Regions from separate parts of the Micromonospora sp. SCSIO 07396 genome, predicted to be linked through region 2. Evidence: riboswitches for the same ligand, from Rfam matches in the RefSeq annotation. Region 2 holds a riboswitch; each other region holds the start of a gene.
What was found. Region 2 has a riboswitch for cyclic di-AMP ahead of ACWCHM_RS24985 (coiled-coil domain-containing protein). Riboswitches for the same ligand answer to the same signal wherever they lie in the genome.
Positions count from the first base shown of each region.

Region 1: another riboswitch for cyclic di-AMP. It lies ahead of ACWCHM_RS03905 (coiled-coil domain-containing protein); the one in region 2 lies ahead of ACWCHM_RS24985 (coiled-coil domain-containing protein).
Region 3: another riboswitch for cyclic di-AMP. It lies ahead of ACWCHM_RS17950 (C39 family peptidase); the one in region 2 lies ahead of ACWCHM_RS24985 (coiled-coil domain-containing protein).

Region 1 covers NZ_CM132210.1:849,966-854,882, reverse strand. The annotation lists gene ACWCHM_RS03915 (HelD family protein) at 1-1,009, shown strand, start outside; gene ACWCHM_RS03910 (cation diffusion facilitator family transporter) at 1,117-2,031, shown strand; cyclic di-AMP (ydaO/yuaA leader) riboswitch at 2,198-2,329, shown strand; gene ACWCHM_RS03905 (coiled-coil domain-containing protein) at 2,334-3,392, shown strand; gene ACWCHM_RS03900 (SRPBCC family protein) at 3,513-3,980, opposite strand; gene ACWCHM_RS03895 (STAS domain-containing protein) at 4,079-4,441, opposite strand; gene ACWCHM_RS03890 (hypothetical protein) at 4,797-4,917, shown strand, end outside.
Region 2 covers NZ_CM132210.1:5,791,464-5,796,380, forward strand. The annotation lists gene ACWCHM_RS24970 (DUF305 domain-containing protein) at 1-130, opposite strand, end outside; gene ACWCHM_RS24975 (hypothetical protein) at 200-484, opposite strand; gene ACWCHM_RS24980 (YibE/F family protein) at 705-2,048, shown strand; cyclic di-AMP (ydaO/yuaA leader) riboswitch at 2,215-2,346, shown strand; gene ACWCHM_RS24985 (coiled-coil domain-containing protein) at 2,350-3,375, shown strand; gene ACWCHM_RS24990 (carbonic anhydrase) at 3,507-4,181, opposite strand; gene ACWCHM_RS24995 (helix-turn-helix transcriptional regulator) at 4,440-4,766, shown strand; gene ACWCHM_RS25000 (lipocalin family protein) at 4,845-4,917, opposite strand, start outside.
Region 3 covers NZ_CM132210.1:4,166,515-4,171,431, forward strand. The annotation lists gene ACWCHM_RS17940 (D-ribitol-5-phosphate cytidylyltransferase) at 1-375, shown strand, start outside; gene ACWCHM_RS17945 (CDP-glycerol glycerophosphotransferase family protein) at 400-2,112, shown strand; gene ACWCHM_RS17950 (C39 family peptidase) at 2,521-3,372, opposite strand; cyclic di-AMP (ydaO/yuaA leader) riboswitch at 3,646-3,790, opposite strand; gene ACWCHM_RS17955 (hypothetical protein) at 4,163-4,917, opposite strand, start outside.

The DNA of each region.
Region 1 (4,917 bases), 2.5 Mb from region 2:
CTTCGAGGACGAGATCATCGAGCGGCCGGAGTTCCGGGAGTTCCTCAAGGCGTGGTGGCCCCGGCTGCATCCCCGGCACGTGCTGGGCTGGCTGGCCCGACCGGAGCGGCTGCACCGGTACGCGGCCGGCGTCCTGTCCCGGACGGAGGTCGGGTTGCTGGTGGAGGCGTACCGGTCGCTGGACACCGAGGGGTTGACGGTGGCTGACATCGCCCTGCTCGACGAGCTGGACGCGCTGCTGGGTCAGCCGGTCCGCCCGAAGAAGGCCCGCCGGGACCCGTTCCAGCTCGCCGGCGGCGTCCGGGAGCTGAGCACCTTCGGGGAGCGGCAGCGGGCCGCGCGGGCGGCGGCCCGGGAGCGGCCCGAGGACTACCGGGACTACGCACACGTGGTGGTCGACGAGTCGCAGGACGTCTCGCCGATGCAGTGGCGGATGATCGGCCGGCGCGGCCGGCTCGCCTCCTGGACGGTGGTGGGTGATCCGGCGCAGACCGCCTGGACGGGTGACCAGGCGGAGCTGGACCGGGCCCGGGACCAGGCGCTGGGTCGGCGGCGGCGGCACCGGTTCACGCTCTCCACCAACTACCGCAACTCGGCGGAGATCTTCGCGGTGGCGGCGGCGGAGATTCGCCGGCTCTATCCCGACCTGGAGTTGCCGAGCGCGGTGCGGTCCACCGGGGTGGACCCGGTGGCGTTGCAGGTGCCGGCGGCGGAGCTGGCCCGCGCGACGGCCGACGCGGTGGACGCGCTGCTGGCGGAGGTGGCCGGGACGGTCGGCGTGATCACCCCGGTGCCCCGCCGCGACGAGGTGGCCGGCTGGTTGGGCGACCGGGGCGGGGCGCGGTTGCAGGTGGTGACCAGCCTCCAGGCCAAGGGCATGGAGTACGACGGGGTGGTGCTGGTCTGCCCCGGCGAGATCCGGGCCGATCCGGGCTCCGGGGTACGGACGCTCTACGTGGCGTTGTCCCGGGCGACCCAGCGCCTCACCACCGTCGAACCGACCGGCTGACCGCCCGGAACCCGTCCCACCTGGCCGGACGACCGACCATCACTTGCATACATAGCGATGTGAGCATAGATTGGAGCCGGTCCGCAGCGGCGACGGAAGGTGTGGACGTGGGCGCAGGTCATGACCACAGCGCGACGGTCAGCAACGCCGCGCACCGGCACCGGGGGCGGCTCTGGGCGGCGTTCGGGCTGCTCGCCGTGCTCATGGTGGTCGAGGCAGTGGCCGCCTTCGGCACCGGCTCGCTGGCCCTGCTCTCCGACGCGGGGCACATGTTCACCGACGTGCTCGGCATCGGGATGGCGCTGGCCGCGATCACCGCCACCCGGCGGGCCGCCCGGGACCCGCAGCGCACCTTCGGCCTCTACCGGCTGGAGGTGCTCGCCGCCCTGGCCAACGCCGTCCTGCTCAGCGGGGTCGCGGTCTACGTGCTGATCGAGGCGGTCCGCCGGTTCGGCGAGCCGCCCGAGGTGCTGGCCGGCCCGATGCTGGTGGTGGCGGTGCTCGGCCTGCTCGCCAACATCGTCGCGTTCGGCCTGCTGCGGGAGGGCGCCAAGGAGAGCATCAACCTGCGTGGGGCGTACCTGGAGGTGCTGGGCGACCTGCTCGGCTCGGTCGGCGTGATCGTGGCGGCGCTGCTGATCGCCGGCACCGGTTGGTGGTGGGCCGACCCGCTGGTCGCCGTGGCGATCGGCGTGTTCATCCTGCCCCGCACCTGGCGACTCGGCCGGGCGGCGGTACGCATCCTGGTGCAGGCCGCCCCGGAGCACCTGCCGGTGACCGCCGTGCACGACCGGCTCACCGCCGTGCCCGGCGTCGCCGAGGTGCACGACCTGCACGTCTGGACGCTCACCTCGGGCATGGACGTCGCCTCGGCCCACCTCACCCTGGCCGGCGACGCCGAGGTCGGCACGGTGCTGGCCGCCGCCCGGGGCGCCCTGCGGGAGGACTTCCACATCGAGCACGCCACCCTCCAGGTCGAGCCCGGGGCGACCCCGGGGGCGTGCGGACCCGCCCACTGGTGACCCCCACCCCGGGCCGGACGGTCAGCCCCGGCGGGTACTCCCGCACAGAGATCACGGGAATTTGCGCTGTTTGCCCCTTTTGGGGGTATTCACTCTCGTACTCTCAGTCACGAGGTAGGCAGGCGTCACACGCGTACCGGTAGGCTCGGCCCCGGTCTCCGCCAGGCGGAGGCCGCCGCCTAATCGCCCGCCCGGGCGAACCGGGGAACCACGTTCCTGGGGTGCATCCGCGCAAGCGGTAGGGATCTTCCGTCCCGAACCCGTCAGCTAACCCGGTCGGCGGCTGACGGAAGGACATCCGCATGCACGTACGCACCACCACGCGGCTGCTGGCCGCAGTCGTCACGGCGCTGGCCCTGGGCGTGTCGGCCGCGCCGTTCACCCCGGCCGTCGCCGCGCCCACCACCCGGCTCGCCGCCCCGGGCGACGACGACGAGGGCGGCACCCCGGCGCTGCGCGACCAGCTCGACGCGGCCAGCAAGGGCTGGCTGGAGGCCAAGGCCGCCCTGGAGCGCTCCACCAAACGCCAAAAGGAACTCGACGGGCAGCTCAAGACCATCGAGGGGCAACTGGTCACGCAGACCGCCAAGGTCGGCGAGATCGCCGGAGCGGCCTACCGCACCGGCCGGCTCGGACCGATGTCCGCCCTGCTCAACAGCAACACCCCGACCGGCTTCCTGGACCGCGCGGCGGCGCTGGAGACGGTCGCCACCCGGGAGGACCAGGAACTGCGCACGATGATCGAGACCCGGGACCAGGCCACCCGGACCCGGGCCGCGGTCACCCGGGAGATCACCGAACAGCGCAAGCAGGTCGCCACCATGGGCAAACGCAAGGAACAGGCCGAGCGGGCGTTGGCGGTGGCCGCCGCCGACAAGCCGGCCCCCACCTCCCGCGACTCCGGCAGCTCGGACGGCACGTCCACCAGCAACGCCAAGGGGGCGCCCCGCAACTCCGACGGCTCCTGGCCGTCCGAGTCGTGCAGCGTCAACGACCCGACGCCGGCCAACGGCTGCATCACCCCGCGTACGCTCAACGCCCTCAACCAGGCCAAGGCGGCCGGTTTCACCAGGTACGTCTCCTGCTACCGGCCCAGCGGCTCCGGGGAACACCCCAAGGGCCGGGCGTGCGACTTCGCCGCCCAGAAGGGTGGCTTCGGCGGGGTGGCCAGTGGCGGCGACCGGACGTACGGCAACAACCTCGCCGCGTACTTCATCCGCAACGCCGACCGGCTCGGTGTGCTCTACGTGATCTGGTTCAAGCGGATCTGGCTGCCGAGCAGCGGGTGGAAGGCGTACAGCGGGGGCAACGGGGACCCGTCCAGCGACCACACCAACCACGTGCACCTGTCGATGATCTGAGCCGACCCGGTGGCCCGTCCGACCCGGGCGGGCCACCGGACCACGGCCGGCCGCAGCGGCAGGTCAGGTCGGGTGCCGCCACGCCGCGACCGGGTCGGGCAGCCCGGGTGCCGGCGGTGGTCAGCCCACCGGAGGCGGGTCGCCGGCCCGGGAGTCCAGAACGGCACCGAGGCGGCTGGCCAGCCCCAGGTGGGCGGCGCGGGCCTGCCGGAAGGCGTAGCCGAACAACGGCGCCGGTGCGGCGAGGGTGATCTCTACGTCGATCCGCAGCAGGTCACCCTCCATCCGCAGCCGGGTGTGGTTGCGTACGGTGGTGCCGGGCTGCTGGCGGGCCACCGTCACGATCTCGTCGTCGCCGGCCAGCAGCACGTCGGCCTGGTAGGTGACGGGGAACCGCAGCGGCCCCAGCTCCAGCCGGTCGGTGATCGCATAGCTGGCCAGGGCACCCGGCCGGGCGGGCAGCCGGCGTACCCGGACGATCAGCGGATGCAGCTCCTCCTGCCGGGACAGGTCGCTCAGCAGCGCCGTCGCGTCCGCCGGTGAGCAGCGCGCCTGCACCGTGTAGCTGAAGCTCTCCCGCCGGACCACCGGGCCTCCTGACCGTCGTCGGTCGCACGATCGTGCCGTACCGGAGACGGACTGGCAACGTCACTGGTCGGACGGCATGGACGCCGCCCGTGGCCCGGTCAGGCGCCGGGCAGCACCTCCGGGGTGGCGGCACCGGCGAAGTACGGCTCCGGAGCGCCGAAGAGACCGAGCAGGCCGGTCACCCAGAGCTGCCGGTGCACGAACCGGCTCGGTTCGGTGACGATCAGTTTGACGCCGCTGACCTCGGCGGTCTGGAAGCCGGCGACCATGGCGCTGATCCCGACGGAGTCGATGAAGGTGACGAGTCGCATGTTCAGCTCGATCCGCGCGGGCCGGCCCTTGGCCAGCACCTCGGCGATCGCCTCACGTACCTCGTAGGCGGTGTCGACGTCGATCTCACCACGGGGGGCGATCTCGATGACACCGGCCGGCAGGACCGACTTCACGATCGACAGGCTCACGCGAGCACCTCCACTCGCCCGTCCCCGGGCGCCTCATCAGTACGCGGGCCGCGACCGAGAGTATTCCTCCGATGGCCTCGGTCGCCACCCCTCGGGATGAGCAATTCGCGGATCCGGACGGACCAGACCGTCCCTCTCCACACCGTTGCTGGTCCTGTTCTCTTCCGACGAACGGCACAGCTCGGCCGTTCCAACCGTCCCAGAGTAGCGGCCCCGGTCCAGTGGTAACCGGATGCGGTGGGCCGGGCGAGCCCCGTCGACACCCCGGCACGGCGTGCCGACTCCCCCGGCGCAGGTTGTGACAGGTGCCTACCGTGGGCGAGAGATGGGTCACCACGATCGAGGAGACGGATCGATGCTCAAGAGACTACTCGGCCTGGCCGGCGTCGGCGCGCTGCTCGCTCTCGTCCTGGCCTGCGGCTTCGGCGGCGGCGGGGACGACGACGATGACGACGACGACGATTTCGCCCGCGCCA
Region 2 (4,917 bases):
CGGCCCCGGCGGCCGGGCGGCCGTGACCGCCGGCGGTGGAGTGGCCGCCGCCGCAGGCGGTCAGGGCGGACGCGGCGGCGAGAGCGACGCCGGCCAGGGCGACGCGACGGGCAAGGGTACGGGTGGACACGGGCATACCTTTCGGTGGACGGACACGTACGCGACGGACGGTGGACACGGCAAAGCCGCGCCGGGTGTCCTATCTGCGCAGTACCGACACCGGACCGGTCGGCTCCCCCCGGTCCAGCACCGGCAGCGCGGCTGACGTCCGGTGGGGGCGGTCGGCCGGGGTGTCGTGCCCGACGGAGGTCCGGTCCGCCGAGGCGGCGTGGCCGGCCGGACGACCGTCGGCGGGATGACCGGCGGCGGCCAGGTGTGCGTCGTGACCGAGGGTGTGCATCGCGGAGAGCCCCAGCAGCGTGCCGACGAGCAGCAGCAGCCGCAGCCACCGCCCGGTCGTCGTCGCCGTACCCGCCCGCCGCACGGCTCAACGCTAGCCGTCCCGGTCGCCCGGCGGGCCGGTACGGGTCACCGGGCGTCGAGGCGTACCCGGCGCAGCGGTGGCGGGCCCGCCACCAGCAGTGAACCGCGCGGCCCGACCTGGTGCTGGCTACCATCGTCCGACGATGACGCGCCGCCCGTGGGTGAACCGGCAGGTCGGCTGACACGTATCCCGTCCCGGACCGTTGGGAGAACTCGCAGACATGGGCGCCGACCACACCCGCCCCGCTCCGTCCACCCCGCCCCGGGTGCGACGGATCCTCGTCATGACGGTGGTGCCACTCATCGTCGTCACGGTGATCGCCACGCTGCTGCTCTGGCCGGGGAAGACCTCGAAGATCGACCAGGGCGAGCAGGTGCCCCGCTACCACGGCACGGTGACCCGGGTGGTGACCGAGCCGTGCCCGCCCGCCCCGCAGACGCCCGACGGCCCGTCGGGGGTGGCCGACGGGCCGTGCGGGACGGTGACCGTCACCGTCGGGCAGGGGCCGGACAGCGGTGAGCAGGTCGAGACGCCCGTCCCGTCCGGGCCGGGGGCACCGACGGTGGCCGTCGGCGACGAGGTCGTGCTCGTCGCGTTGGCCGACCCCACCGATCCGTCGGTGAGCAGCTACCACATCGCCGAGCACCAGCGGGGCATGCCGCTGCTCTGGCTGGTCGCCCTGTTCGCGGCGGCGATCGTGGCGTTCGGCCGGCTGCGCGGGCTGGCCGCCCTGGCCGGGCTCGGGGCCAGCTTCGCCATCCTGTTGACCTTCGTGGTGCCGGGCATCTCCGCCGGGGGCGCGCCGCTGCCGATCGCGGTCACCGGCGCCGCGTTGATCATGTTCGTGGTGCTGTACCTGACCCACGGGATCACCGCGCAGACCTCGGTGGCGGTGCTGGGCACGCTGGGCAGTCTGGTGCTGACCGGCGTCCTGGGCACGCTGGCCGCCGCCGCCACCCACCTGACCGGGTACGGCAGCGAGGAGGCCACCACGCTGTCGATGTACCAACGCGACGTCGACCTGCACGGCCTGCTGCTGGCCGGGATCATCATCGGGTCGCTCGGTGTCCTGGACGACGTCACGGTCACCCAGTCGGCCACCGTCACCGAGCTGGCGCACGCCAATCCGGGGCTGTCCCGGTTGCAGCTCTACCGGGCGGCGGCCCGGGTCGGCCGGGCGCACATCGCGTCCACGGTCAACACGATCGTGCTGGCGTACGCGGGTGCGTCACTGCCGTTGCTGCTCCTGCTCACCGCCGACAGCCGCCCGGTGAGCCAGATCCTCACCAGCGAGTTCCTGGCCCAGGAGATCGTCCGCAGCGCGGTGGCGACCCTCGGCCTGGTGGCGGCGGTGCCGCTGACCACCGGGTTGGCCGCGCTGGTGGTCACCGCCGGACGGGGGCCGGCCGACGCCGGTACGGCCGGGCCGACGCCCGCCCCACGTCCCGCCCCCGACCGTGCCGAGGCGTGGGAGGCGTTGAGCGCGCCCCGGCACGGCGAACCGTCCACCCCGGCCCCCGCACGGTGGCCGGACCCGGAAAGGAGCACGGACACCGCATGGTGACACTGCGCTGCGTGACCGAAGGCGAGGTCGCGGCTGTCGGCCACGTCACTGATTACCACTCGCTATCGGGAAAATACTCATTTGGTCGGGTTGCGGGCGTAGATCCCCGGTACGACTCTCGGGTAACCTCGCTGCCGGTCACCGCCGAAGGCGCCCACCGGAGCCAGCGGTGCCACCGCCCAATCGCCGTACGGCGAGCCGGGGAACCGAGCACCTGGGGTGAATCCGCGCCAGCGGTAGGGGCCACTTCCGTCCCGAACCCGTCAGCTAACCCGGTCGGCGGTCGACGGAAGGGACAACTGTGACGGCACCCCTACGCCACTGGTGGACTCCGGTGGTGGCCGTGCTCGCCGCTCTGGCGCTGGTCGCCGGCCCGGCCGCCGCCCCCGCGGCGGCAGCACCCAACGCGCCCACCCCCTCGGGGCACGAGGAGGACGAGGAGCCCAAGCTGCTCACCGACGTCATCGAGGCGACGAACCGGGAGTACTCGGCGGCGAAGACCCGACTGGAGAAGTCCAAGAAACGCCAACTCGAATACGCCATCGAGGTGGAGAAGGCGGAGCAGGAGCTGGCGGCGTTGGCTCCGCAGGTCACCGAGATCGCCGCCCAGTCGTACCGGACGGGTCGGGTCGGCGCGGTCGCCGCGCTGCTGGAGAGCGACGCCCCGGACGCCTTCGTCCGGCGGGCCGCCGCCCTGGACGAGCTGAACATGGTCAACGCCGGCAAGCTGGCCGAGGTCAACAAGGTCAAGACCCGGGCCGAGCAGGCCAAGCTCGCCGTCGACGCCGAGGTCCGTGAGCAGCAGAAGCAGGCCAACCTGATGGCCAAGAAGAAGACCGAGGCCGACAAGGCACTGGCCCTGGTCGGCGGTCGGGGCTTCACCGGCGGCCTGGTCGACGCGACGTCCCCGGTGGCCCGCGTCGCACCCGGCCAGACCGCCAACGGCGAGTGGCGCGGGGAGTCGTGCAGCGAGAACGACCCGACCACGTCCGGGTGCATCACCCCGCGCACGCTGCACATGTACAAGGAGGTCAAGCGGGCCGGATTCAACCGGTTCGTCGGCTGCTACCGCCCCGGTGGGCCGTGGGAGCACCCCAAGGGCAAGGCGTGCGACTGGTCGTTGCAGAAGAGCGGGTTCAGCCCGTGGCACAACAACGACACCCGGATGTACGGCAACAACCTCGCCGCGTTCCTGATCCGCAACTCGGACCGGCTGGGCATCTACTACGTGATCTGGAACCGGCAGATCTGGTTCCCGGCCAACGGCTGGAGTTCGTACTCGGGACCGTCCAACCACACCGACCACGTCCACGTGTCGCTGTTGTAGCGGGTGCAGCTGGGCCGAAGCTGCGGTGTCCGGCGTTCCGGACACCGCAGCACCGGCCCGATGAGTTGATCGAGGCGCACGATGAGGGCCGCCCGGCTTAGCCGGGCGGCCCTCATCGTGACCGGTGCGGGTCAGGAGGCGACGGGTGCCGTCGCGGCACCGGCCGGCACGGCCGGTGCCGGCACCGCGGCGGCGGGCGCGGGCAGCTCGGGGGCCACCTGGCGCACCTCACCGGCGGCGAGCCGGTAGGACATCCCGACCACCGCGCACCGGCCGGCGGCCACCTCGGCGGCGATCACCGGGGAGTTGCCGAGCAGCACCTCGACGGTCTGCGCGATATGGATGTCGACGATCCCGTCGATGTCGTGCACCCCCTGCTGGGCCGCGCGACGCAGGCTCGGCCCGACGGCGGCGACCACCGAGTAGAGGTGTCCCGGGGGCTGGGTGCCGGTCCGGGCCGCGTCCCGGGCCGCCTGCACGGCACCACAGGAGTCGTGTCCGAGGACCACCACCAGCGGGGTGCCGAGCACCGTCACCGCGTACTCGACGCTGCCGAGCACCTCGGGCCCGGCGGTGTGCCCGGCGGTCCGGACCACGAAGAGGTCACCGAGACCCCGGTCGAAGATGATCTCGGCGGCGAGCCGGGAGTCGGAGCAGCCGACGATGACCGCGAAGGGATGCTGGCCATCGGCGACGGCGGTGCGGTGGCCGGCATCCTGGTTGGGATGGTGGGGCACACCGGCGACGAAACGCCTGTTGCCGGCCTGCAACTCGGCCAGCGCCTGGGTCGGAGTGATCGGGGCCATTGCCTCACCTCGGTCCGGAATCGCACCTGGTCACGCCGGCCGGCGGCGACGACGGCCGTGTCCTCACGGTCACACGCAGCTAAAGGTACGTCAAGATTTCGTGATACACGTTTCAGGCATCGGTCGAAGCCGTGTCGACGGCGTGTCGGACCCGGCACCCACCGAGGTCGACGGGCGACCCACCGGGGGGGCCGACCGGCCGCTGCGGGGCAACCGTCGGGGCGGCCGACGACGGGTCTCCCAGGTACGGGCCATACCATGACCGGCATGGCGACAGGCGGCACCGGGAGCACCCGGAACTGGACGTTCCTCACCAACCATGGTCATGTGCTGCTCGCCATCGCCCGTAACCCCACCGCCCGCCTCCGCGACGTCGCCGACGAGGTCGGGGTGACCGAACGGGCCGCCCAGGCGATCGTCGCCGACCTGGAGGCCGGCGGCTACCTGCGGCGTACCCGGGTCGGCCGGCGCAACGAGTACACGCTCAACCCGAGCGGTCACTTCCGGCACCCCGCCGAGGCCGACCGCCAGGTCGGCGCCCTGCTCGCCCTCTTCAGCCCCGATCCGGCCGACGCCGGGTCCTGAGCCGCCGACCCGGAGGGCGACGGCCCGGCACACGTCGACGGCCCGCCCCGGTGGGGACGGGCCGTCGACGGTGGAGGGTCAGCAGAAGCTGCCGGCTCCGCCGCCACCGTCCTGCCGGGTGGTGCGGAAGTCGCACAGGTCGTAGCCGTTG
Region 3 (4,917 bases), 1.6 Mb from region 2:
CAGCTGCTGCTCTACACGTCCAGCTCCTACACCCGGGGCCGGGCCCAGTACGCGCTCTACTCCTCGACGAAGGCGGCGCTGGTCAACCTGACCCAGGCGCTGTCCGACGAGTGGGCCGAGTACGGCGTCCGGGTCAACTGCATCAACCCGGAGCGCACCGCCACCCCGATGCGTACCAAGGCGTTCGGTGAGGAGCCGGAGCACACCCTGCTGGCCGCCGAGACGGTCGCCCAATCCTCGCTCGACGTGCTGATCTCCGACCTGACCGGTCAGGTGATCGACGTCCGGCGGGCCCCCGGCGAGCCGGCCCCGGTGCCGGCCCAGCCAACCGCGGCCGAGCAGGACCGGCTGCCCAGCGGCGTCGACGCCGGCTGACCCGACCCCCCGGAGACGTACGACATGCGTGGTGACCTGGTCAGGAAACTGATCGCACGGTGCCTGACCACCGGCCTGGCCGTGCTCGCCTTCCTGGTGGTGGCGTTCACCGGCGCGACCGGCTGGGGCCTGGCCCTGGCGGTGGCCGCGCTGGCCGCCGCCGGCTACGAACGCCGGGTCCGCCCCGACGCCGACATCGTCGCCGAGACGGTGCTGCTGGCCGCCGGCATCCTGGTCGGCTACGCCCGCCGGCTCGACGACGGGTTCGACCCGGTGCTGGCGCTCACCGCGCTGCTGCTGCTGGGCCTGGTGCTGCTGGTGGGGCCGCTGCGCGACGCCGGCAACCTGGAGATCCGGGCGGCGAACCTGCCGGTGCGGGCGTGGACCCCGCTGGTCGCCGCCCGCCTCGGCGGCATCCTGCTGGGGCTGCTCGCGGTGGTGGCGGTGGCCGCCGCCCTCGCCCTGCCCGCCGTGGTCGCGCTGGCCGTCGTGCTGGTGGTGGCGGCCGGCTGCGGCGCGGTCGGCCTGGACCTGGCCCGGCGGCGGTTCCGGCCGTCGGGCGGGGGCGGCCCGGTGACCCGGGCGCTACGTGCGCACCAGCCGGAGTTCCTGCTCTACTTCTCCGCCCCACCCGGCTCGGAATACCAGGTCACCATGTGGCTGCCCTACCTGGAACGGTTGGGCCGGCCGTTCCTGGTGCTGCTGCGGGAGCCGGAATTCCTGCCCACGATCGCCGCCGCGACCAGCGCCCCGGTGGTCTACTGCCCCACCCTCAAGGCCATGGACGAGGCGCTGGTGCCCAGCCTGCGGGTGGCGTTCTATGTCAACCACGGGGCGAAGAACAGCCACTGCATCCGGTTCACCCAGCTCACCCACGTGCAGCTGCACCACGGCGACAGCGACAAGGCCCCCAGCGCCAACCCGGTCTCGGCCATCTTCGACAAGATCTTCGTGGCCGGTCCGGCGGCGATCGAGCGGTACGCGCGGGCCGGCGTGGAGATCCCCGCCGAGAAGTTCGTCGTGGTCGGCCGTCCGCAGGTCGAAGCCATCGAGGTACGCCGGGAGGCCCGCCCGCCGGCCGCCCCGACGGTGCTCTACACCCCCACCTGGACCGGCCACCACGCCGACGCCAACTACTGCTCGCTGCCGGTGGCAGAGCCGCTGCTGCGCCGGCTGCTCGACCGGGGGGCCACGGTGATCCTGCGGGCCCACCCGTACACCGGGCAGAACCCGGCCTCGGCCCGGCAGTTGGCCCGGCTCACCGAGCTGCTCGCCGCCGACCGGACCCGGACCGGGCGGCAGCACCTGTGGGGGGCAGCGGCCAGCCGTGAGCTGAGCCTGACCGACTGTGTCAACCGCTCCGACGCGCTGGTCTCCGACGTCTCCGGGGTCATCTCCGACTACCTCTACTCGGGCAAGCCGTACGCGGTGACCGACCTGGGCGTCGACGGTGACGAGTTCCTGGACCGGTTCCCGCTGGCCCGCTCCGGTTACGTGCTGCGCCGGGACATGGCCAACCTGGACGAGGTGCTGACCGGGCTGCTGGACACCGATCCGCTGGCGGCGGCCCGGTGGGACACCCGCCGCCGCTACCTGGGCGACTTCCCCGACGACGCGTACGCCGACGGTTTCCTCGACGCGGCCCGCCGGGAGCTGGAGCCGGGCTGGAACCCGCCGGCCCCGCGTACCGCCGGCACCGCCACCTGGGACGACGCTTCGGTGTCCCCGCGCGGCTGACCGGGAGTCGACCCGGGCCGGGGTGGTGGCGTGGTTCGCCACTCGGGCCCGACGCGTGCACGGACGCCCCCTCACAAGTGCCGTCTGCCGCCTACAGACCTGATGACGCAAACGAATCACGCCGTGTGTGCCCTCGCTGACCGGCCGGGTACCGGCAATGATCGGCTCCGCCTGAAGTAGGTGCGGCGTCGGCACTGAGTCGTTGCCGTCATCAGCTCTGTAGGGAGCGAGGGTGGTATGTGCACCCCTCGGACGATGCAGGCGTGGTTGGTCCGGGGCGCGCCGGGTGGCACCCGGCATCGGTGGTGCCGATGCCGTCAGTCCTCGTCGGTCGGGCCGACAGCGGACCGCCCCGGTGCCCGTGGTCAGGCAGCCGAGGCGGTCCGGATCGAATTCGAGAGCAACGGGTCAGGCGGAGTAGCCCCGGGTGGCGATCCAGTTCGCCAGGGTGGTCACGCCGACCCAGTAGGCCGGCAGGGACGGGTCGGCCGAGTCGGCGATCCGCACGGTACGGCCGTTGTCCCGGTAGCCCACGGCGGCGACGTAGTGGCCACCGGGGAAGGAGTGCCAGCCGCCGTCGAGGTCGGTGGCGTCCCCGGCCACGTTCGCGACCACGGCCCGCTTGTCGGTGACCGCCGCGACCACGTCGGCCCGCAGCCGCTCGACCTGCGCGTCGCTCGGGGTGCCGGCGAACATCCGGGTCCGGTACGGATCGCCCTTGACCACGGCGTTGAGCACCCGGGTGGTGTCCTCGGCCGAGTTGGTGCCCATCTCGGTGGTGCCCAACTGGGCGGCGAGGTCGTCCTGGCCGCGCTCGATGCCGGCCGCGCTGAGCGCGTTACGCACCGCCGCCGGGCCACAGTAGTAGTAGGTGATCTGGGCCTGGTAGTCGTAGCGCAGAACCTTCGACGACGGCGGCTTCGGGGCCGCCTTGCGGGTCAGGTCCGGGTCGACGGTGGGACGGGACTTCGCCCGGGTGACGCGCGGCGACGGGGTGGGGCTCGCCGACGGGCTGGCCGTGGGGGTGGCCGACGGGCTGGCCGGGGCGGGCGTGGCCACCCGGGCCTGGGCGCGGCTGGCGACGTCGTCGAGGCGGGGGGCGGTCTCGGCCACGGCGGTGGCGCGCTGCTGGTCGGTCGGGGCGTCGTCGACCCCGGCGGCCAGGGCGGTGCCACCGGCGGCCAGGACGAGGACCGCCGCCGAGCCGACGACCATCCGGTACGGGCGCTGGGCGCCCAGTCGGCGGAGCTGTCGCTTCATGTGGTGCTTCACGGGGTGTTCCTCCACGGGGCGAGGCGGCCGGGCACGCCGGACCGGCACGTGGCGGGTACGCCACGCGCGGATCGGGTGTTTGGGCCGCTCGTTCGGCAGGGTCCGCCCGACGGGAGCCGGGCGGATCGGCGGGTCGCCCGAGCGGGGTCGGGCGGCGGGGTGGACGGCCGGGTCAGCGCGTCAGGCGCGACGGTCCGGCGGCACCCCGGCACCGAGGTGGAGGGATTACCGAGGGGGTGGGGTCATGCTGCACGAGGAGGGAACTCCTTCCGCTGCCGCCGACCGGGTTAGCTGACGGATTCGGGCGGGAAGATCGCCCTACCCCGGGCCGTGGCCCGGAGATTCACCCCAGGTGGTGCGTGTGGGTCCCCGGTTCGTGACAAGCACGATTGAGCGGGTCGGCGCGGCGTCGCCTGCTGCGATCGGGAACCGCACCGGACGGCAGCGACACTACTGGTCGCCCTCCCCTCCCGCCAAGCCCTGTGACCTGCGTAAACATAGCTGGGCAGGCCGATGTGCGGGGCGTTCGGGCAGCCCGGGTGCGGGCCGGGGACGAATGGTCGTCCGGGCCCGTCGGGGCCGTGACCGGACAACCGACCCGCAACCTCCGATGATCAACGAAGTCGATGTGACCGGGTGTGACGGGCTGTCCGGTTCCGCCGCTGCGTGACCGCGTCCACACCCGCCTGGGTAACAATTCGGTCCCCGGGACTCCCGACCTCCCGACCTCCCGGCCCACCCGGCCCGGGGTGGACCCAGGCGGTAGTCGCGGGGCGGGTCAGCCCACCCGGGCCGGGTGCCAGCGGGTGGCCGGGCTCGGGCGGGTCGCCGCCGACGTCGCGGCCCGGGGCAGCGGCACCCGGCCCGGACGCACCCGCTGCGTCGCCGCGTACGCCTCGGCGGCCAGCGACCGGGCGGCCTCGGCGGCCAGCTCGGCGGCCCGCCACGCGACGCGTTCCCGCCAGTGCGCCGCCCGGTACGCCGCCCGCCGGTCCTCCCGGACCGCCCGGGCGAGCATCACCTCGTGCTCGACGGGGTGCCGGCGCGGGTCCCAGCCGTCGCGGTGCGCGAAGACGTCCCGCAGCCGCTCCACCGACAGTTCGCCCCGCCAGTGCGCCGCCACCGCCTCCTGGTGCAGCCACCGCTCCCGGCCGGCGTACTCGGCAGGCGTCCGGGGGGTACGCGGGCTGGGCAGCGCCCCCGCGCCGGTGAACCGTCGGGCCGCCGTCTCCGCCTCGTCGTACTCCTGCCAGGCCCGTTCCAGGGTGTCCTGCGCGGCCAGCCAGGCGGCCCGGTGACGGCGGGCGGTCTGGGCGGCCCCGGCGGCGGCCACGGTCACCTCGTCGGCGTAGCGGCGCAGGTCGGCGACCGGGGGTGGGGCGTCGGGCGGCGGCCCGACGGCGGTCACGTCGGTCGGCTGCTCCCGTTCGGGGCGGGCGACCAGGACGGCGAGGCCGGTCAACGCGAGGACGAGCAGCAGGGACCAGATCGCGGTGGCGGTCGGCACCCCGATCAGGAACTGGGACAGCACGG